DNA from 2 places in the Priestia sp. Y58 genome. Region 1 is predicted to be linked to the other one. Evidence: predicted binding sites of a transcription regulator. Region 1 holds the regulator's gene; the other holds the start of a gene.
The links. Region 1 encodes LexA, which represses DNA repair genes until DNA is damaged. Its sites were predicted from a motif close to CGAACATATGTTCG; they were not measured.
Positions count from the first base shown of each region.

Region 2: uvrB (excinuclease ABC subunit UvrB) is a predicted target of LexA. The motif match lies at 8,778-8,791, and genes of this name have one in related genera.

Region 1 is NZ_JAKWFL010000001.1:299,678-311,021, reverse strand. It holds gene MMB68_RS01720 (APC family permease) at 1-875, shown strand, start outside; gene MMB68_RS01715 (cation diffusion facilitator family transporter) at 985-1,962, shown strand; gene MMB68_RS01710 (glycosyltransferase family 2 protein) at 2,001-2,978, opposite strand; gene MMB68_RS01705 (GtrA family protein) at 2,975-3,367, opposite strand; gene MMB68_RS01700 (ArnT family glycosyltransferase) at 3,388-4,893, opposite strand; gene MMB68_RS01695 (hypothetical protein) at 5,177-5,377, shown strand; gene MMB68_RS01690 (magnesium transporter CorA family protein) at 5,445-6,890, opposite strand; gene lexA (transcriptional repressor LexA) at 7,102-7,719, opposite strand; gene yneA (cell division suppressor protein YneA) at 7,866-8,195, shown strand; gene MMB68_RS01675 (YneB family resolvase-like protein) at 8,249-8,917, shown strand; gene MMB68_RS01670 (DUF896 domain-containing protein) at 8,987-9,217, shown strand; gene tkt (transketolase) at 9,385-11,344, shown strand, end outside.
Region 2 is NZ_JAKWFL010000006.1:146,295-157,638, reverse strand. It holds gene ftsE (cell division ATP-binding protein FtsE) at 1-100, shown strand, start outside; gene ftsX (permease-like cell division protein FtsX) at 90-980, shown strand; gene MMB68_RS18850 (murein hydrolase activator EnvC family protein) at 1,141-2,349, shown strand; gene MMB68_RS18845 (S41 family peptidase) at 2,523-3,962, shown strand; gene MMB68_RS18840 (PDZ domain-containing protein) at 4,125-5,315, shown strand; gene MMB68_RS18835 (DUF2198 family protein) at 5,342-5,566, shown strand; gene MMB68_RS18830 (proline dehydrogenase) at 5,883-6,797, shown strand; gene MMB68_RS18825 (sigma-54 interaction domain-containing protein) at 6,862-8,523, opposite strand; gene uvrB (excinuclease ABC subunit UvrB) at 8,860-10,839, shown strand; gene uvrA (excinuclease ABC subunit UvrA) at 10,846-11,344, shown strand, end outside.

The DNA of each region.
Region 1 (11,344 bases):
GCTTTTCTGCTTTCCCTTTGCTTGCTGTCAACCTATCGTCTGATAAATACATGCCGAGAATGTTTCAAATTCGTGGCGATCGATTAGGCTATTCGAATGGAATTGTGACCCTTGGAATTGCTTCTATTGTCTTAATTGTATCTTTTAAAGGAGCGACTGAACAATTAATTCCTCTTTATGCAGTCGGGGTGTTTATTCCATTTACGCTTTCTCAAACAGGCATGATTGTCAAATGGCTTAGAGAAAAGCCGGCCGGCTGGCAAGGGAAGCTAACTATTAACTTAATTGGGGCCCTCATAACCTTAACGGTGCTAATTATTTTGTTTACAACGAAGTTTTCACAAGTATGGTCCGTGCTCATTTTCTTACCGGTTATCGTTTATATTTTTCATCGCATTCATACGCATTATGAAGCGGTAGGAGAGCAGCTTCGCATTAAGCAAGGAGAAAAGATTGGAAAGCTTGAAGGAAGTGTAGTCATTGTTCCTGTAGCAGGAATGACAAAGGTAGTAGAAAATTCATTAAATTATGCACGAACGATTGGTGATACCGTTATTGCAGTGCATGTGGCCTTTGATCGAGAAAGCGAAAAGAAAATGGAAGAGAAGTGGGAGAAGTGGCAGCCTGATATTCGTATTGTTACGTTTCATTCTCAATACCGCAGCTTAGTGCGGCCGCTGTTTCGATTCATCGATATGGCTGAGGAAAAAGCGCGAGAAAATAACATGGCCATTACGGTCGTTATTCCGCAATTCATTACGAAAAAAAGTTGGCAAAATATTCTTCACAATCAGTCCAGTCTGCTGTTAAAAGCACATTTGCTTTACCGCAAAAATGTAATTGTTACAACTGTACCGTACCGTTTTAAAAAATAATGAAACATGACTAAAAACCTCCAACTTGTATGTTGGAGGTTTTTAATTTTTAAATTCACATACACTAACCGTAATCGAATCTCATCAAAGGTGCAAACGGAGGGATTACATGAGTGAATTAATTAAATTGTTGCGAAAAGGAAATAAATCGGCCATGATGGCCGCTATAGTGAATACCATTATTTCCATTATTAAAGGAATTGCTTTCGCCTTAACAGGGAATGTAGCGATGTTTGCTGAAACGATGCACAGCTTAGGAGATGCAGCTAATCAGTTTTTTGTTTTTATAGGTTCGGCATTAAGTAAAAAAGCCCCGACCAAACGATTTCCAAACGGTTTCGGCCGATTGGTTAATCTTGTTCTATTAGGAGCGGTTCTTGTAGTAGGGATTATGGCGTTTGAAACGATTAAAGAAGGATATCACCACATTCTTCATCCGACGAAGTCTTCAGGCTTTATTTTAAATATTGCAGTACTTGGCATCTCGGTATTGCTTGAGATGTTTGTCTTATTTAAGGCAATGAAAGAAATTTTGCACGATGTCGGAATGAATACCGCACAGGTCAATGTTTTTACCCAAAGCTTTGTTCATTTAAAGAAAGCAAAGCCAGCAACCAAGCTGGTCTTTATGGAAGATCTGGTAGCTACTGGAGGAGGCGTATTGGCATTAATCGCTGTTTTCATTTCACGGTTTACACCTTTTCACCAAGCTGAAGGAATTGCTTCTATTTTAATTGGGCTTATGATGTTTTTTGTAGTAGGACGAGTATTTTTAGACAACGCTGCGGGAGCCCTTGGTGAAGCAGATAAAGAAATGGAAATAAAAATTGGCGCGATTGTCATGCAAGATGTGCAAGTGCGTGATATTCAAACATTAATGGTGATGAAAGAAGGAGAAGAGCTTCACGTTGAATTAAAAGTAGAAATTGATCCTTCTTTAACAGTGGCCGAAGCTGATGATATTAAAGATCGTCTGGAAAATCGTATTTTACAGGAAAAAGGAGTAACGGATGTCATTATTGAATTTGATGAAGATGATGGAATTCCGGACTGGGAGCCAAGTGATTTACAGCTTCAAAAAGAATAAAAACAAGGAAGAAAACAGTTGTTTTCTTCCTTGTTTTTTTAGCTATATACTTTTTCACGGACGTTTGGAGAATCTGTTGAAGCTTTTGAGAAGTTAATGGTTTCACGTACAACGTAAATAGGTCTATTTTTACTTTCGTCGTAAATTCTTGCGATGTATTGTCCGACTAGACCTAATCCAAGTAGCTGAATGCCGCTAAAGAAGGTGATAGCTACCATAATGGAAGTCCAGCCAGGCTGAATGTTTTTACCTATCAGCCAAACAACAATCGAATAACTTAAAACTAAAAGTGATACAAAAACCGATATTAAGCCAATAACCATTACTAAACGCAAAGGCTTCGTTGAAAACCCAATAATTCCATCTGAAGCAAACTTGATCATCTTTTTTAAAGGATATTTTGTTTCACCAGCAAAGCGTTCATCGCGCTCATATTCTACATATGTTTGCCTGAAGCCAATCCAAGACATCATTCCTCGTACAAAACGATTACGTTCAGTCATTTTTTTGAATACATCCGCTACTTTTCGGTCGATAATACGAAAATCTCCCGTGTCTTTAGGGATTTCGATATCGGACATATAATTTAAAAAGCGATAAAAATACTTAGCCGTGGCTAATTTAAAAAAGGTCTCTCCGCTTCGTTTCTTGCGCTTTGCATATACAATTTCATAGCCTTGCTGCCATTTAGCAATTAATTCGGGAATCATTTCAGGCGGATCTTGTAAGTCCGCATCAATAATAACGATAGCATCACCTTGAGCATAATCAATGCCTGCTGTTACGGCAGTTTGGTGCCCAAAATTACGAGCAAAATCAATAACTTTCACATTAGAATCCATAGCCGCTACGTCTTTCAAGATTTCAATTGTTCGGTCGGTGCTGCCGTCATTGACGAAAATGAATTCATAGTTAATGTGGTTTTTATGCATGACGGAAAGCAAGCGATTGTAGCATTCATTGGCTACTTCTTCTTCAAAATACATAGGTACCACAATTGAAATTAGTTCTCTCATGCTTTACCTCCTATCGAGTGATGGTTTGTGTGCTTAAACGTCCATATTTTATTAAGGAAAAAATTGATAAACATTCCTATACAAGTAGACAACAGTTGTCCAATTATTGGATTAGCAGGTGTATAGTGTACAAGAAGGAATAAGCAGCTTGTATTAATTGCTAAAGTAATAAGGTTTACGATGAAAAATTGAGCTAGCATCCATTTATGTACAGTTGCTTGAAACACCCACGATTTGTTCCAATAGTAGCTGTTTATGACGCCAATAAAATAAGATAGTACGTTAGCCAATATATAATTCATATCAAAATGAATGAGTGCTAAGTAACTGATAATAGTGAGCAGGGTATTCATTATACCTACAAATCCGAATTTCAGGAATTTTATCACGGTTGCATAATCCCTTCCATTTAATTTATCTCTTCATATTTTGTCTGGGGCTTATTTTTAGTAAATCGTGCTATTAAATAGGATAGAATCACTGAAATACCAAACCCTTCGAGCAGCATAAAACTTGGAAAAATAAAGAATCGATAGCGAGTTTGAATTTCAATAAGCAAGTGAATAAGAACGTATCCTATGATTAGTAATAAAAACAGTGTATACGGATATTTATCCTGCTTCTTCAGGAATAAACATATAAGTCCAATAATGGAAAGAATAGTAGTTGAAACATAAATAATTCTTTCATAACTTTGAGCAGCACTAATTAATTTTTCTTTATTAAAAGGTACATCTTCTTGAGGAGTTAATGAAATGCTCCAAAATGTAGATGCATCCGTTCCTCCCCACATATTTAGGAATTTAATGTGAAAGAGATCTAAAAGCTGCTCTTTATCTGCTACCCGCTCTTTAATTACCTTTTTTTCTGCTTCAGCTCGTTTTTCTCCAATTGGCATACCCATAAAACGACTAGCATCCTCTGAAGAATAAGAACCGCTTGTTTCGTAATTAAAGCCAATGACGAATTTCCATAAAGGATCTCTGTTACTTAAAGGATATTTAGAAATACCGCTAGCAACAAAAGAATAGTTGATCAGCGCATTTGCAATAAAAAAAGTAGCCAGTATGCCTACGAGGTTTTTTCCTATTTGTTTTCGGCGAACTTTTAACTCAGCAGCATCCTTCGTTTTAATGTAAGGTTGAAGAATTTGCAAGATGAAATAAATGAAAACAGCAACGATAATAATGGGTCCTAGAGGGCGCATTAAATTTCCTAACGACAATAGAAGGCCAATATAAAGCCAGCTAAACTTGCTATGAGCAAATCTTTTTATAATAAGGTAAAAAGCTGCATAAAATAAAAAAGTAGCCAAATGCTGGTTAGTTAACACTGAGCTATAGAGAATGTTCGGAATGTAGAACGCGTATAGAAAAGCTGCCATTCTCCCAGCAAGTTCGTTAAATACTTTCGCGCCAATTAAATAAATAAAAATAACGGTTCCAGTGGAATAAAAAATATTTAACAATTTTAATATAAAAATATTATCTCCAAAACAGCGAATAATAACAGATTCATAGAATGAAAAGCCTAGCTGATATACCCATGTAGTGAAATAAACGCTTTGGTTAAATTCATAATTTCCTTTTGCGATATTACGCGCGGCATCTAGCATGACAAGAAAGTCAGATTTTACAGGCGTTTGAACAGAAAGCATCCATGCTAGTCGAATACCTAAGGTCAAAACGATCAGTGAAATAAAAAAAACAGTTTTGTTCATGTATCTACTTGCAATAGCTATTAGAAAAATGACAAGGAAAGTGATAAATATTCCTTCAATGATAAATGAATTACTTAAAGCCAAGCCTTTTAATTCCAATGAATTTGTCATCGCACTGTAACTGCCCCATAGAGACCATGTGAGAATAATGACACATAAAAGAATCAGGCTTTTGGATAAAAATGAGTTAAGCATATTACCTCCTGCAAATTATTTCAAAGATAAGGTACAAAATTCCTACCCTATGATACCATATTTTATTATTTTGTATATATTTTTCTTATAGAGTATAATGTTAGATTGTTCTGATATTACAACAGCGGCACAACGTTTGATAAAAGGTTCAGCGGAGTAGGCAGTGATTTAGTAATAGATAAAAGAGGTTGGGAAAAAAGAATTTTAGTCGAAGTGAAAAACGAACCATTGATCAACATGTTTGATTAGTGGTTCGTTTTTTTATGGTAAACGTAGGTTTTATTTGTTTAGTTCTTTCCAGCAGTTGATTGGAGGGCAAGACGAAGACTCCTGCGGGAAAAGCGGAACAGGTGAGACCCCGCAGGAGCGTAAGCGACGAGGAGGCTCACCGGCCGCCCGCGGAAAGCGAAGTCTTGCACGGAAATCAACCGCGGTGTCACAAGCAATCCCTGCTAGCTTATTTATTCCATTTGTTCTCCTTTAGACTCGCTTGATTTAGTTATGTCTCAATCTCTTCTTTTTTATCATGTGTTTTCTGATGCGAACAGCTTTTATGTTTTAAATCGATCTTTTAATAAATTCCATAGGGAACTCACTCCGAGACTAATGCTGATCAGAATTCCTGATAGAGCTACTATTAAAGCGATATATTCAAAGATAGAAAACTGCTTCATACTATCCCAATTGATGTTTCCCTTTAGTTTGCTAATAACTAAATTCATTCCGTAAATACCGGAAAGAACCGTATAAATCGTTAAAATCAATAATAAGTAATTGTGACGTTTGGCTGCGATTTTCTCTTGATTTTGGTACAAAGTACCAAGGGTTTCTTTGACTTCTTGATAAAGAGAATTGATGTGGAAGATTTTTTTAAAGAGCTCAGAAAACTCTTGACCTTCTGTGCGAGAGCTAATTTCTAAAAATAAATATTTACCTGAAAATACGGTAATAGAGCGGATTAGTCGTTCAATGCCCTCTGAATTTTTATGAAACGTGAGCTGAGAATACTCATAAGATAGTTTTAGCAACACGATTTTATAGAAAAAATGTAAAAATAAATTATAGTAATGCTGGCCAAATAGATGATTCATCAAAAGCTGATCCGTTTTAGAGTCTGCCGATTTAGAAATACATGAAAACACATGGTCTGTTATGACGTAATAAGTTTCAGGAGCCCACCTTTCATACACATGTTTAGTATTATACGTTTTAATATACTCATGATTGTGTGCAGAAATAAACGCTTTCCCGTCAGGCGTATAGCTATTTAGCTGCCCAGTACGAAATAAAGTTGTGGAATTAATCTCTTGCTCTTTATTTACCGTTACATAACTTAACACAAACATCCGTTCATCGATAAAATAAGGAAGGCTCCCAACGTGCTGTTCACGCGTGGCTTCTTTCTTGATGTGTTCGTTCAAAAATGGCGCAAGCTGTGAAAAAATATAATCTTGTACTTTGCTATAGCGATGATGTTCATAGGTAATGGTGGATCCATGCTCTTCAGCAAGCTTCGGTTCTAATACACGAAAATGATTCATGAATTCTAAAATATCATCATAGGTATAATGATCATGGCTCATCTCAGTGCGAATGGTCATGACGCCAATTTCAAAAGGACATAAAAAAACATCCACAGACAGCACGTTGCTAGACACGGTGGTGGAGGAAGTGTGTAACGTAATGGTATGGTCTATTTTTTTGGAAAATCGAAGCAACCCTTCTTTTTCGCACGAGTCAGGGAATAGAATACATTCAATGTAAGGAAGAAAATATTGATCCAGGCTATCATGAGATACGTAATACTGTTCTCCGTAGTATTCTTTTTCTAAATGTTTGTTTTGAATGGAAAAAAACTCGAACAAATTTTCTTTCAGTGCATGAACAAGCTGCTCTTTATTTTTTCGATCAAAAGAAAAAGGAAAAAGAAACATGTTCATTGCTTTGGTAGGTACAATGGTTTGAAATGATTCTGTTTTCCTTGGTGTATTGGTCATAAACTACATCCTTCTTATGGTCGGTTGTATTTCCTTGTAAGAGTCGCGGAAATGCAGATAGAAAGTAAAAAGTGAAACAAGCTTTACAAAAACCGTTCTACCTGCTTGCGATGATTCAACGTATCATTTATAATATGCCAATTTTTTTAGAAAACAAACGTAAAAAAACCAACTAACATCATGATTAGTTGGCTTTACATACAGTGTCTGATTAGTGAATCGTGCGATATACACCAGTTACTTTTCCTAAAATCGTTACGTGGCGAAGAATAATAGGCGCCATCGTTGAATTTTCAGGCTGTAAACGAACGAAATTTTCTTCTTTGAAGAAACGTTTTACCGTTGCTTCGTTATCCTCGGTCATAGCGACCACAATATCTCCATTATTAGCCGTTTGCTGCTGACGTACGATTACCATATCGCCATCTAGAATACCTGCTTCAATCATACTTTCTCCCATAATTTCAAGCATAAATACATGATCATCTGGAGAAACGAATTTATCTGGAAGAGGGAAATATTCTTCCACATTTTCAACGGCTGTTATAGGAAGACCCGCTGTTACTTTACCGATAACAGGAACATTAATGACATTGCTTTTAGGGATGTTTACTTCATCTAGTTGAAGAACTTCGATTGCTCTTGGTTTTGTTGGATCTCTGCGAATTAACCCTTTGCTTTCTAAACGAGCTAAATGCCCGTGTACAGTGGAGCTAGAGGCTAATCCTACCGCTTCCCCAATCTCGCGAACAGAAGGCGGATAACCTTTTAATTTTACTTCGTGCTTAATAAAATCTAGTATGTCTTGTTGACGTTTTGATAGCTTCATATTTTTCACCTCGATTTTAGCTATTCTTTAGGTGAATTATACCACGTGATGTGTCAATATACAAACATAAGTTCGAAGAATTCCATTGACAGAAACAAATGTTCTCAATAAAATAAGAACATATATTCTGATAGGGGGATCATAATATGCAACAATTCTTACATTCTATGAAACATTACGCTATTTTTTTTGCAGTTATCGCTGCACTTACATATGTATTGACGCTGGTTTTAGGAGCGGATAAAGTAGATTTAGACAAATATTCAACGGTTACTATTACAAAAGGAGATACGCTTTGGGACTTGTCCAACAAGTATCATAATCACCATCATTTGACCACCAATGAATTTGTCAAATGGGTTGAAGACGTCAATGATTTAAACTCAGATACTGCCCAGTCTTTATCACCTGGAGATAAATTATATATTCCTGTTTTAAAAAAAGAGTTACATAATCAAGTGGCAATTGAACAGTAGTGTGTAACGGCCGTTCCTGAATATTGTTAGAAGCCGAAAAGGTCGTGATAAAAGTGGACGCCATTATTTATTGCCGTGTCAGTACGGATAAAAAAACCCAAGAAACATCTTTACAGCGCCAGCAAGAAGAATTAAAAAAGCTTGCTGATCTTCACCATCTAGAGGTGAAAAAAGTCGTGATGGAAAAAGCAAGCGGATATGATGTAGACAGAGAGGGTATTTTGGATGTTCTTCATACAATGAAAGAAGAGAAAATATCCGTGCTGCTCATTCAAGACGAAACACGATTAGGCAGAGGAAATGCCCGAATTGCGCTGCTTCATGCTTTTCATAAAGAAAATGCTACCATCTATACGATTAGTCATCAAGGTCAGCTTCAGCTTTCAGAATCTGATTCAATGGTGTTAGATATTATTAGCTTAGTGGAAGAGCATCAGCGGAAATTACATAATGCTAAAATTAAAAGAGGAATGAAAAGAGCCGTAGAAAACGGTTATCGTCCGCAGAAAAATTTAAAAAATCAAGGAGTTAACTCGGGAAGGGAAAAAAAAGAAGCGCCGATTGAAGAAATTGTCCGCCTTCGTCATAACGGCTTAACCTTTGCTGAAATTTCAGTTACGCTAAAAGGTTTTGGTCATAATATTTCAAAAGCGACGGTACATCGCCGCTATCAAGAGTACCAAGAGAGTGCTCAATCTCTTGATAAAACGAAAGAGATTTAGTAAGATGACTACATGTTGCCGGAGCGGTTCGGTAATTTTAATTATTGATTATAAGGAGATAGGTTTTATATGCTATCAAAAGATAAACTTGCTCGTATTAATGCTCTTTCAAAAAAGGCAAAGGCTGAAGGGCTGACAGAATCTGAAGCGAAAGAACAGCAAGAGCTACGTCAGGAATATTTAAAAGTTTTCCGACAATCTATGACAAATCACCTTCACACGATTAAAGTTGTGGACGAAGAAGGTAAAGATGTTACGCCTAAGAAGTTAAAAGAGAGTAAAAAGAAGCGTCTTCACTAAGATGTTCTAGTAAAACTAGAGGGAGTGTTCCCTCTAGTTTTTTGTATATTTTTAATAAGGGGCACAAAAACTGTAAAAGTGGAAATTTTTTTGGTTCAAGTATTGTACAAATAAGCAAATCATTAGTATGATAACATATGTACATAGTTTTGAAAGGAATGAAGAGTATGACACAACGTATTGAAGATCTTTCGATTGCAACAATTCGTACTTTATCAATCGATGCGATTGAAAAAGCAAATTCAGGTCACCCAGGTATGCCAATGGGAGCTGCTCCAATGGCATATACATTGTGGACAAAATTCATGAACATCAATCCAAAGAATCCAAACTGGTTCAACCGTGACCGCTTTGTATTATCAGCAGGACACGGATCGGCACTATTATACAGCTTGCTTCATTTAGCTGGATATGACTTATCAATTGAAGACCTTAAAAACTTCCGTCAATGGGGAAGTAAAACACCAGGTCATCCAGAGTTCGGTCATACAGCAGGTGTTGATGCAACAACTGGTCCACTAGGACAAGGTATTGCAATGGCTGTTGGTAAAGCAATGGCAGAACGTCATTTAGCTGAAACATACAACAAAGAAGGTTTAGAAATTGTAGACCACTTTACGTATGGTATTTGTGGTGACGGAGACTTAATGGAAGGTGTATCTGCTGAAGCAGCTTCATTAGCGGCACACTTAAAATTAGGACGTTTAGTTGTTTTATACGATTCAAATGATATTTCTTTAGACGGAGATTTAGATCGCTCGTTCTCTGAGAACGTAGAAGATCGTTTCAAAGCTTACGGATGGCAAGTAATCCGCGTTGAAGACGGCAATGACTTGACAGCGATTGCAAACGCAATTGAAGAAGCAAAAGGCGATTTAACACGCCCAACGCTAATTGAAGTAAAAACAACAATCGGATTTGGTTCTCCAAACCACGCGGGTACTTCTGGCGTGCACGGTTCTCCATTAGGTTCCGATGAAACAAAATTAACAAAAGAAGCTTATGCATGGACATTTGAAGAAGATTTCTATGTGCCGGAAGAAGTGTATGCTCACTTCAAAGCTACAATTGCTGAAGATGGCCAAAAGAAAGAAAACGAATGGAACGATGTATTTGCACAGTATAAAGAAAAATATCCTGAACTAGGTCGTCAATTTGAACTAGCAGTAGAAGGAAAGTTACCGGAAGGCTGGGAAGAAACGCTTCCAGCATACGAAACGGGTTCAAGCTTAGCTAGCCGTGCTTCTTCTGGAGAAGTATTAAACGCAGTAGCACAAGCTGTACCTCAATTCTTCGGCGGTTCAGCTGACTTAGCTGGCTCAAATAAAACAATGATTAAAGGTTCAGAAGACTTCACTGCAGCTGATTACAGCGGACGTAATATCTGGTTCGGTGTACGTGAATTTGCAATGGGAGCTGCATTAAACGGTATGGCTCTACACGGCGGTGTAAAAGTATTCGGAGGAACATTCTTTGTATTTTCTGATTATCTTCGCCCAGCAATTCGCTTAGCAGCTTTAATGAAGCTTCCTGTAACATATGTATTCACACATGACAGTATCGCAGTTGGAGAAGACGGCCCAACACATGAGCCAATTGAACAATTGCCATCACTTCGTGCAATGCCAGGTCTTTCAGTGGTTCGTCCTGCAGATGCAAATGAAACAGCTGCTGCATGGCGCTTAGCATTAGAGTCAACTGACCGCCCAACGGCGCTTGTATTGACTCGTCAAAACTTGCCAACACTTGAAGGTACAAAAGAAAATGCATACGAAGGCGTGTCTAAAGGCGCGTACGTTGTATCTAAAGCTGGTAAAGACCAAGCGGATGCATTAATACTTGCAACAGGCTCTGAAGTAAGCCTAGCAGTAGAAGCACAAAAAGCATTAGCTGCAGAAGGCATTGATGTATCTGTAGTAAGCATGCCTGCATGGGATCGTTTCGAAGAGCAATCTGCTGAGTACAAAGAAAGTGTTATCCCTAAATCAGTGAAAAAACGTTTAGGTATTGAAATGGCTTCTACACTTGGCTGGGAACGCTATGTTGGAGACGAAGGACAAGTTCTTGGTATTAATCACTTTGGTGCATCTGCTCCTGGTGAAACAATCATGAAAGAATTTGGTTTTA
Region 2 (11,344 bases), on a different contig from region 1:
CCGTGAAATTGTAAATACAATTCGAAAGCGCGTAATTGCGATTGAAAATGGAAATGTTGTGCGCGATGAAGTAAGAGGTGAATACGGATATGAAGGCTAGGACATTCGGTCGCCACTTACGTGAAGGATCTAAAAGTTTAGGAAGAAACGGCTGGATGACATTCGCATCTGCAAGTGCTGTTACCGTGACGCTCTTGCTTGTAGGCGTATTTTTTATGTTGATGATGAATTTAAACCACATTGCTAAATTGATTGAAAATGATGTGGAAATTCGCGTTCACGTTGATGCTGCAGCGACAGCAGATGATCGAAAAGCAATGAAAGAAAAGCTAGATGCAATTAAGCAAGTTGATACGGTGACATTTTCTTCTAAAGATAAAGAGTTAAAAGATTTAATTAATAGTATGGGTGATGAAGGACAAGCTTTTGAACCGTTTGAACAGCAAAACCCATTAAATGATGTATTTGTTGTTAAAACAAAAGAGCCGACTGATGTCGCAAAAGTAGCTAAACAAATTGAGAAATATCCGTATGCAGCAAAAGTTCAATACGGACAAGATCAAGTTGAAAAGTTATTTAAAGTGCTGAAAGTAGCTCGTAATATCGGAGTAGTGCTGATTTTAGGGCTTCTATTTACAGCGATGTTCCTCATTTCAAATACAATTAAAATTACGATTGTAGCTCGCCGTGAAGAGATTGAAATTATGCGCTTAGTTGGAGCTACAAACTCCTTTATTCGCTGGCCGTTCTTTATTGAAGGTCTGTTTTTAGGAGTGCTTGGTTCTATTGTGCCAATTGCAGTTATTATCGGTGTGTACAGCGTTTTATATAATGAAGTTCAACCTAAGTTTGATGGATTCTTTGAACTTTTACCTGCCTTTCCATTCGTGCTTCAAGTGTCGCTATTATTACTAGTGATCGGCGGTCTAATTGGGATGTGGGGAAGTACATTATCCATCCGTAAGTTCTTACGAAAATAAGAATAGATTTTTAACATAATAGATTACAACAACCTCACATTTGATGTTTATCAAATGTGAGGTTGTTGTGTAATTACACATAAAAATAGAAAAAAGTGCTAATGGGGGTCTTGCTAATGCCCGTTTATACGGGGAAATATGTGCAGATGGGGAGAAACAAATGACACGTAAGACATTAGTAATGACAGCAGCAGTTTTAGTTGGACTAAGTGCGGCTTGGATAGGTAATGAAAAAATTGCTTATGCAGAAAGTGCCAGCACTACTAAACTCAGTGATTTAGAGAAAAAAAGTGATGATGTGAACCAAAATATTAATCAAAATAAAGAGAAATTAAAAGAGGTTCAAGAAAAGCAAAAAAACGAAGAAGCTGAGATTGCGCGCTTGGATTCAGAGGTCGGACAAACGAATGCAGATATCCGCAGCCGTGAATCTGAAGTAGAAAAAGCAAAGCAAGACATCGAAAAGCTGAAAAGCGAGATTGACGTTGTAAAAAAACGAATTGAAAAACGAAATGAGCTATTAAAAAAACGTGCTCGTGCTTTACAAGAAAATGGCGGGTCTGTGGATTACATAGATGTACTGCTAGGCTCTGAAAGCTTCGGAGACTTTATTAGCAGAGTGAGTGCGGTTTCGACAATTGTAGGGGCTGACCGCGATTTGTTAATGCAGCATGAAGCCGATAAAAAGGCAAAAGAAGAGAAAGAAACAAAAGTTCAAAACAAGCTAACGGAAGTAAATCAAGCGCTTGAAGAGCTTAAAAATCTTCGTGCGCAGCTGCAAAAACAAGTGGATGAAAAGAATCAGCTCATGCAAACGCTCAAAGATCAGGAAAAAGAATTTAATGAAGAAGCAGTTGGATTAGAAGAGCAAGCTTCTATTTTAGCTGATCAAAAAAATGCAGCACAAGCTCAACAGCAAGAAATTGAAACAGCCGGGGCAACAGAGGAGGCACCCCCTGTTACAAGCGGGTCGTTTATGAGGCCGGCAAAGGGCCCGGTAACATCTCATTTTGGGTATCGAGAAACGTTTGGAAGAGGACACTACGGTATTGATATTGGAAAGCGAGGAGAAAGTGTGCCAGTTGTAGCCGCAGCAAGCGGAAAGGTAATTAGAGCATATCATTCTTCTTCTTTTGGTAATGCCGTATTTATTCGTCACAATGTAGAAGGTCAGACGTGGGTTACAGTTTATGCTCATTTAGAGAGCTACAGCGTCTCAAGCGGTCAATCTATCAATAAAGGTCAACAATTAGGTTATATAGGGAACACAGGACGTTCGTTTGGTGCTCACCTGCATTTTGAATTGCATAAAGGCGATTGGAAAGGCAAAAGTTCCGCTGTAAACCCTGAAAGTTATATTAAATTTTAAGTTCCTAGCATACGTGGTACAAGCTCAACATATAGTTTAACAAAAAGGCATCGCACTTGATTTGTGTGGTGCCTTTTGCTACAAATAACACATGCATCCTTTTTATTACATAGTTTTGGTTGTATCTATTATAATAAGAAGAGATGGCTTAAGGTTGAGGAGGATGAAAGAACTTGAATCGGAAAATCGTTGCACTATTAATGGCACTCTCCTTAGTTGTTGGAGCAGCAGGTACATATTTTGGCATTCAGTATGCAAATGCTGGAACGGTCAGTACCCCCCTTACAACTTCTTCAAATGATAGTAAAGTGGAAAAGGAAGAGCTAGACAAGATCAAGCAAGCTTATGAACTGATATCTTCAAAATATTACAAAGATGTAGATGACAAAAAATTATTAGATGGCGCAATCCAAGGAATGGTACAAACCTTAGGAGACCCTCACTCATCTTACATGGATAAGAAAACGGCACAGCAATTCACGCAGTCTCTTGATTCATCGTTTGAGGGAATTGGCGCTGAAGTAAGCATGGTAGATGGAAAAGTAACAATCGTAGCTCCGTTTAAACAATCTCCTGCGGAAAAAGCAGGATTAAAACCAAATGATCAGATTTTAAAGATCGATGGTAAAAGTATCGCGGGTCTGGAATTGAATGAAGCAGTATTAAAAATTCGCGGTAAAAAAGGCTCTACCGTGACATTAGATGTTCAACGACCGGGCGTGAAAGAAACGATGAAAGTAAAAGTTGTAAGAGATGAGATTCCAATTGAAACCGTCTATTCTTCTGTTAAAAATGTAAACAATAAAAAAATTGGCTACATGGAAATTACGTCATTCTCTGAATCAACGGGAGACGAATTTACGAAACAGTTGAAAAAACTTGAAAATAAAAATATTGATGGCTTAGTTCTAGACGTTCGGGGAAATCCTGGTGGCTATTTAACGAGCGTTGAAAAAATGCTTGATAAATTAGTAACGAATAAAAAGCCATATATCCAAATTGAAGATCGTAACGGTGAACGTCAAAAAGTGGTTTCTTCAATGAAAAAGCAAAAGGATTATCCAATTGTGGCCTTAATTGATGGAGGAAGTGCATCCGCTTCTGAAATTCTTGCCGGGGCATTAAAAGAAGCAGGAGGATACAAGCTAGTTGGTGAAAAATCCTATGGAAAAGGAACGGTTCAACAAGCTGTTCCAATGGAAGACGGCAGTAATTTAAAATTAACGTTCTATAAATGGCTAACGCCTGATGGAAACTGGATTAACGAAAAAGGTATAAAACCAACAGTAGAAGTCAAGCAGCCGGATTATTATTATGCAAATCCAATTCAAGTTGATAAAAAGCCATTAACACGTGATATGACAGGTGACCAAGTTAAGAATGCTCAAGTGATGCTAAAAGGCCTTGGCTTTGAACCTGGACGTACAGACGGATATTTTAGTAAAGAGACAGAAACAGCTGTAACTGCATTCCAAAAAGCCAATAAGCAAAAAGCTACAGGTGAAATCGATGAAGATACAGCAGCGCTTTTACAAACAAAACTTCTAGAAAAAATTAAATCAAAAGATGAAGATCGTCAGCTTCAAACGGCTTTAAAGCTAGCTAGTCAATAAGAAGTAGAAAAAGTTCCGTGCTTTTCCAAAGCGCGGAACTTTTTTAGTAAAAACAACATTGTCGGTTAGTGATGCATTTTGATAAAATAAAGAAGCCTATGATACATAACAATCAATCGTAAATGTTGTAATAAAAATGTGAAAAATACAGGTGGTGAAAAAATGGATTTTGCATTAGAGCTCTTAAAAGGTATCGGGCGTTTGTTTTTACATCCGTTAACTTATTTATTTCTGCTCGTCTCGTTTTTTGTAGGTCTTTCTCGCGTCAAGAGAGAGCGTCAGAATTTTCATGTTCGCGTGTTTGATTTTATTTTAGAAGCAAAATATTTATTTTTTCCAGGTATCATTATTGGGTTGATTTTATCCGTTGTTACCGTGTTGCTAGGTGTCTATGTATCTATAGGAATGATTGTACTTGTAGCTGTTTTAACTTTTATCATAAGCGGCCCTTGGACGTTTAAATGGCTTTCTCCTTCTTACACCGTAGGACTGGCTGTGCTTGCAACCTTGCTTATTCCGGCATCTGGTTTCGGTGAAGGATTTATTCAAACGTGGTCTGTGCAAGCCCATAACGCAGATCTACCTTCCCTGACTATTTTAATGTCTCTGCTTGTATTAGCAGAAGGATATTTAATTTGGAAATTTGGAGCAAAAGGTACGTCTCCAGCCATTGTGAAAAGTAAAAGAGGGCAGGAAATTGGGGCTCATTACTCTCAAAAATTATGGGTAGTCCCGCTTTTTGTCTTAATTCCAGGCAGCGCCATTACGTCTGTGTTTCCATGGTGGCCTGTGTTATCTATTGACGGAACATCATTTAGCTTGTTTTTTGTTCCTTTTGCTATCGGTTTTTATCAGCGAATTCAAAGTATGGTGCCGTTTAAATCTATTGAATTTACCGGTAAGCGTGTATTAGCATTAGGCGTGGGATTAACGATCATTACGATTGCTGCCATTTTTTATCCTCTTGCCGCTGTAGCTGTTGTTATTCTAGCGATCATAGGAAGAGAGTCGATTCGTTTGCAACAGCGTCGAAGCGATGAAAAAGCGCCCGCACTATTTACTAAGCGCACACAAGGTTTGGTTGTATTAGGAATCATCCCTCATTCTCCGGCAGAGAAAATGGGTTTGAAAGTAGGAGAAGTGATTATTAAGGTAAATGGAATCGCTGTATCTGAAGTCCATAAATTTTATGAAGCATTACAAGTTAATAACCGTGCTTTTTGTAAGCTAGAAGTTATTGACGAAAATGGAGAAGTTCGCTTTACTCAGCGAGCATTGTATGACAACGAACATCATGAACTAGGTATTTTGTTTGTACACAATTATACAAAACGTGATTCACAAGCTGGTTAAAAGACGGATAAAAAGGAGAAATGTTTGTGGAAGTCAAAACGATTGCCGCAGTTTTTCTACCCGCCATATTGCTTGTTCTGTTTGCTAGAGTAACATATAACTTATATGTTGCCACAGCGCTGACGCTTTTGTTGATAGCTGTTTCTGTATATAAAGGGTACGCAGATTATCCGCTTATTATTTTAATAGATTTACTTTCAGCAGCCATCGGTTTTATATATGCAAAAAGCATGCTAGCAGCTGGAAAATAAAGATTGTTGGTTTGATGATAAGTTAATCGCTTGTTATTAAACTGTACACAAAAGCTCTCTGCACAACGTGGAGAGCTTTTTTATGTAAAAAAATGAGTTAGAACTTATAACAATATTGTTCCGGTTCATTTAACGAGCGAGTATAATCAAATTAATTAGACAAATATGTTTATGAATGAAATATTTTAAACACTTATGTATAAATTCATTTAAATAGGTGTACAGAAATGTGAGAAGGGTATAGAAAAATAAAATTATTAATCTGAAAATTTAGTTTATTTTTTGATTTTAAAAAATAAAAGGAGGTTTAGGATTGATGGAAGTATTAATGAGAACGATGTTTCAGTCGCTTGGCAAAAATCATTCAATGAACAAATTAGCTAAAAAGTATGGATTGAGGATGGGGGCAGCTCGTTTTGTTGCTGGAGACTCAACCGAATCAGCAATTCAAACATCTAAGGAGCTTAACAATAGTGGAAAAGTTGTTACACTCGATTATTTAGGAGAATTTGTTTTTACAGAAGAGGAAGCCAGGTTGTCTACTGCCATGTGCATTCAGACACTAGAAGCCATTGCAGAATCGGGAGTTCAATCAAATTTATCATTAAAGATGACTTCTTTAGGGTTGGATATTAGCAAAGAGCTTTGTATGGAAAATATGCGCAGAATTTTACACATGGCCAGAATGAATAATATTTTTGTTCGAATTGATATGGAAGACTACTTGCACTGCCAAATCTCCCTTGATATGTATAAAGAATTACGCAAAGAGTTCGATAATGTTGGAATTGTGATTCAAGCGTATCTTTATCGTACAGAACAAGATATGAATGACTTACATCAATATCAAGCCAATTTACGTCTAGTAAAAGGAGCTTATAAAGAATCACCAGAAGTATCATTTCCAGAAAAGAAAGACGTAGATGAAAACTATAAAAAAATCATTAAAATGCATTTATTAAATGGTCACTATACAGCTGTAGCAAGTCATGATGAAGAAATGATTCAGTACACAAAACGATTAGTAAGAGAAAATGGTATTTCAAATGACCAATTTGAGTTCCAAATGCTTTATGGAATTTGCGTAGAGCTGCAGGATCGTCTAGTAAAAGAAGGATATAAAGTAAGGGTTTATGTTCCTTACGGCATTGATTGGTTTGGGTATTTCATGAGACGCCTAGCCGAACGCCCTGCCAATGTATGGTTCGTATTAAAAAATTTCTCCAAATAAGTTCAGTCAAAGAAACATAAAAAATTCGACACAAGTACTCTGAGCTTCGTGTCGAATTTTTTAATTAGTTTAATCCGTATTCTTTGATTTTGTTATAAAGGGTGCCGCGTGAAATGCCAAGCAGATCTGCTGCTGCACTTTTATTTCCATAGGTTTTTTGAAGAGTCTCTTCTATTAGCCTAGCTTCTTGAAGAGACTCTTCTTCTTTTTGAACTTCTGTGAAAGAACTTGCATCTTTCAGATTGTCAGGTAGGTGCGTAAGGGTAATCAACGACTGATCGCTTAGAAAAATCATTCGTTCAATCGTATTTCTCAGCTCGCGAATATTGCCTGGCCAATCGTATTGCATAAAGGCTTCGAGAACTTCAGAGCTAATGAAAGGAGCCTTCTTTTTATACTTCTTGCTGAATTCCTGTACAAATTGCTGAGTCAATGCTTCGATGTCTTCTTTATGGTCTCGAAGCGGCGGAATAATAATGTTGATGACGGTCAGCAGATAGTAAAGATTTTCATGGAATTCACCGGCTTTTAGCAACTCTTCCAAAGGCGTCGTGGTAGAGGCTATAATTCGGGTTTGAACTTGAATTTCTTCCGTGCCTCCAACGTGATAAAAGGATCGTTCTTCCAAGTAACGGAGAAACTTAACTTGAATTTCAAGAGGCATTTTATCAATTTCTTCAATAAATAAAGTCCCGTTGTGAGCCTGCTCCAGTTTTCCCGCAATGGTTGTTGGATCTTCTGAAAAGACATCTTTTTGATGACCAAAGAGCTCAATTTCCAGGAGTCCCGATGGAATAGTGGCGCAATTTAAAGATAAAAAAGGTTCTTTATGTTTAGATCCCCCGTAGTGGATGGCCTGAGCCAGCATTTCTTTCCCAGAACCAGGTTCTCCTGTTAATAAAATAGGCATATCTGTAGATGCCACTTTTTTGGCAATGTCAACGGCTTGCTTAATTTCAGGACTGATACCCGCGAAAGAAGAAAATGGATTATCTTTTGGAATGAGAAGAGACACATCAATTTCTTCATTTAATCTTACAATATTGGTAATGTCGTGTTCAGTTGCGACTCCACCTATGACTCGATTGTTTCTTATAATAGGAGATGCATTGATGAGCACGTGAGTTTGTTCATTAGGACGATGATACGTTCCGCGTACAGGGCGCCCTTCATTTAGAATCGTATGTAGAATGATTGATTCATCTTTGAAATGCTCTCCGATTTTTCTACCCATAATATCATCTCTCTGAATCTTATACGTATGTTCCGCAGCAGTGTTCCACAAGATTACATTTCCTTCATTATCGACCGCTGTCACTGCATCATTAATGGTTTCTGCCAATGTATCAAAATAGGAAGCTAATATCTCATTTTGGCTATGCAAATGTGTAATCCACTGTGAAGGTGTTACAAGTCCTATTGTGGTTTCTTGGTTTTCTGCTTGAATGAGGACTGGTCTGTTCCAGTTTGTGTTGGCTTGTAAATTGGCTAACGTAGAAGTAGAAGATGAAGGCCAATTTGTATCCGTTATTACTTTTTTTATGGAAGATGCCTCGTCATGACCCGTTAACAGGTATCGTTCATCTTTTTGTATTACATAAAAGGTACTTGCTGTGACTACAACGAAGTCATAGTTTGAAAGTTCAGATTTCACTTTAGCTAAAGAAGTTGATTCTTCAACTGTTATAAAGGAGTTATTTATAAGAACTTGATCAACGCTTGCCATACTAAACCCCTCTCAGTACATATTTTTTATACTGTATCATAATTTAGAAATTGGCGCAAAAGCCTATCTTTTTCAAACAATTACGCAGCTTACTTTCTTTTATTGCTTTCATCCAAAGAGTTGTATTCCCTTCGAAAAGGGTAGTATAAGAATTTAGTGGGTAATAAAGTAACAGGGTAAAAAATAAAAACAAACAAACACTATATAAGATTAATACTCATTAGTTTCATTTATGATTATAAAGTGATAAAATACGAATATCAGTTCGTGTTTTCGGTTTTTACATATCGTAATAAAAAATAGATAAAACAAGAAAATGGAAACGGAGGCCTTCATTTGAAAGATCAGTTTGAATTAGTATCCCCATATCAACCGCAAGGTGATCAGCCAAAGGCAATTGAAAAGATTGTGAAAGGAATTAAAGAAGGTAAGCAGCATCAAGTTTTGTTAGGTGCTACAGGAACGGGAAAAACCTTCACCATGTCTAATGTTATTAAGGAAATAAATAAGCCGACATTAATTATGGCTCATAACAAAACGCTTGCTGGTCAATTGTACAGTGAGTTTAAAGAGTTTTTCCCTAATAACGCAGTTGAATACTTTGTCAGTTACTACGATTACTATCAGCCTGAAGCTTATGTACCTCAAACAGATACATTTATTGAAAAAGATGCAAGCATTAATGATGAAATTGATAAACTTCGGCACTCGGCAACTTCTGCTCTTTTTGAACGAAAAGATGTCATTATTATTGCCAGCGTGTCCTGTATTTATGGATTAGGGTCTCCGGAAGAATACAAAGAAATGGTCGTATCTCTTCGAGTAGGAATGGAAAAAGAGCGGAATCAGCTGCTTCGTACGCTAGTGGATGTACAGTACGAAAGAAACGATATTGACTTTAAGCGCGGAACGTTTCGCGTTCGCGGCGATGTTGTGGAGATTTTTCCTGTATCTCGAGATGAACACTGTATTCGCGTCGAGTTTTTCGGAGATGAAATTGACCGCATTCGAGAAGTTGACGCTCTAACAGGAGAAATTATTGGAGATCGTGAACATGTAGCTATCTTCCCGGCATCCCACTTTGTCACGAGAGAAGAAAAAATGCGTGTTGCTATTCAAAACATTGAAAAAGAATTAGAAGAACAGCTAGAGAAGCTAAAAGAAGCAGGAAAGCTTTTAGAAGCGCAGCGCTTGGAGCAGCGCACGCGCTACGATCTAGAAATGATGAGAGAGATGGGCTTTTGTTCGGGAATCGAGAACTACTCTCGTCATTTAACGCTTCGTCCAGCTGGTTCTACACCTTATACACTGCTGGACTTCTTCCCGGAAGATTTCCTTCTTGTTGTGGATGAATCACACGTTACGATTCCTCAAGTTAGAGGAATGTATAATGGAGACCAAGCGCGTAAACAAGTATTAGTAGACCATGGTTTCCGCCTGCCGTCTGCATTAGATAACCGCCCGCTTAAATTTGATGAATTTGAACAGCATATTAACCAAATTGTTCATGTTTCTGCAACACCAGGTCCTTACGAACTTGAGAAGGCACCTGATGTGATTGAACAAATTATCCGTCCAACGGGATTATTGGATCCAAATATTGAAGTTCGACCAATTGAAGGACAGATTGATGATTTAATTGGAGAAATTCACGACCGGATTAAGCGAAATGAACGAGTGCTCGTTACGACGTTAACAAAGAAAATGTCTGAGGATTTAACGAACTACTTAAAAGAAATTGGCATTAAAGTTCAATACCTTCACTCTGAGGTGAAGACGCTCGAGCGTATTGAAATTATCCGAGAGCTGCGGCTTGGAAAATATGATGTGCTTGTAGGAATTAACTTACTTCGTGAAGGTTTAGATATTCCGGAAGTTTCGTTAGTAACCATATTAGATGCCGACAAAGAAGGATTCTTGCGTTCAGAACGATCGCTTATTCAAACCATCGGACGTGCTGCGCGAAATGCTAATGGACATGTCATTATGTATGCAGATCGCATCACAAACTCCATGGACATTGCTATCAATGAGACCAAGCGTCGTAGAAGTATTCAAGAAGCTTACAATGAAGAGCATGGTATTACACCGACAACGATTCAAAAAGAAGTTCGAGGCTCAATTCGTGCAACAGTAGTAGCAGAAGATACAGAAACGTATGAAGAAGCACCGGCATTTGATAAGCTCAACAAAAAAGAAAAAGCAAAGCTCGTAGAAGAAATGGAACAAGAAATGAAAGAAGCAGCCAAAGCGCTTAACTTTGAACGCGCAGCTGAGCTTCGTGACTTGATTCTAGAATTAAAAGCGGAAGGGTGATAAAACATGGCGATGGAAAAAATCGTGGTAAAAGGTGCACGAGCCCACAATTTGAAAAATATCGATATTGAAATCCCGCGAGACAAATTAGTGGTATTAACAGGGTTATCAGGTTCTGGTAAATCTTCTTTGGCTTTTGATACAATCTATGCAGAAGGACAAAGACGTTATGTCGAGTCGCTTTCGGCATATGCAAGACAGTTTTTAGGTCAAATGGATAAGCCCGATGTAGATTCAATCGAAGGATTGTCGCCTGCTATTTCAATCGATCAAAAAACAACGAGCCGAAATCCTCGTTCAACCGTCGGAACTGTGACCGAAATCTATGACTATTTGCGCCTTTTGTTTGCTCGTGTAGGAAAGCCGATTTGTCCTAATCATGGAATTGAAATTACATCTCAAACGATTGAGCAAATGGTAGATAGAATTTTAGAATACCCTGAACGCACAAAACTTCAAGTACTGGCACCTGTGGTATCTGGACGAAAAGGTACCCATGTAAAAG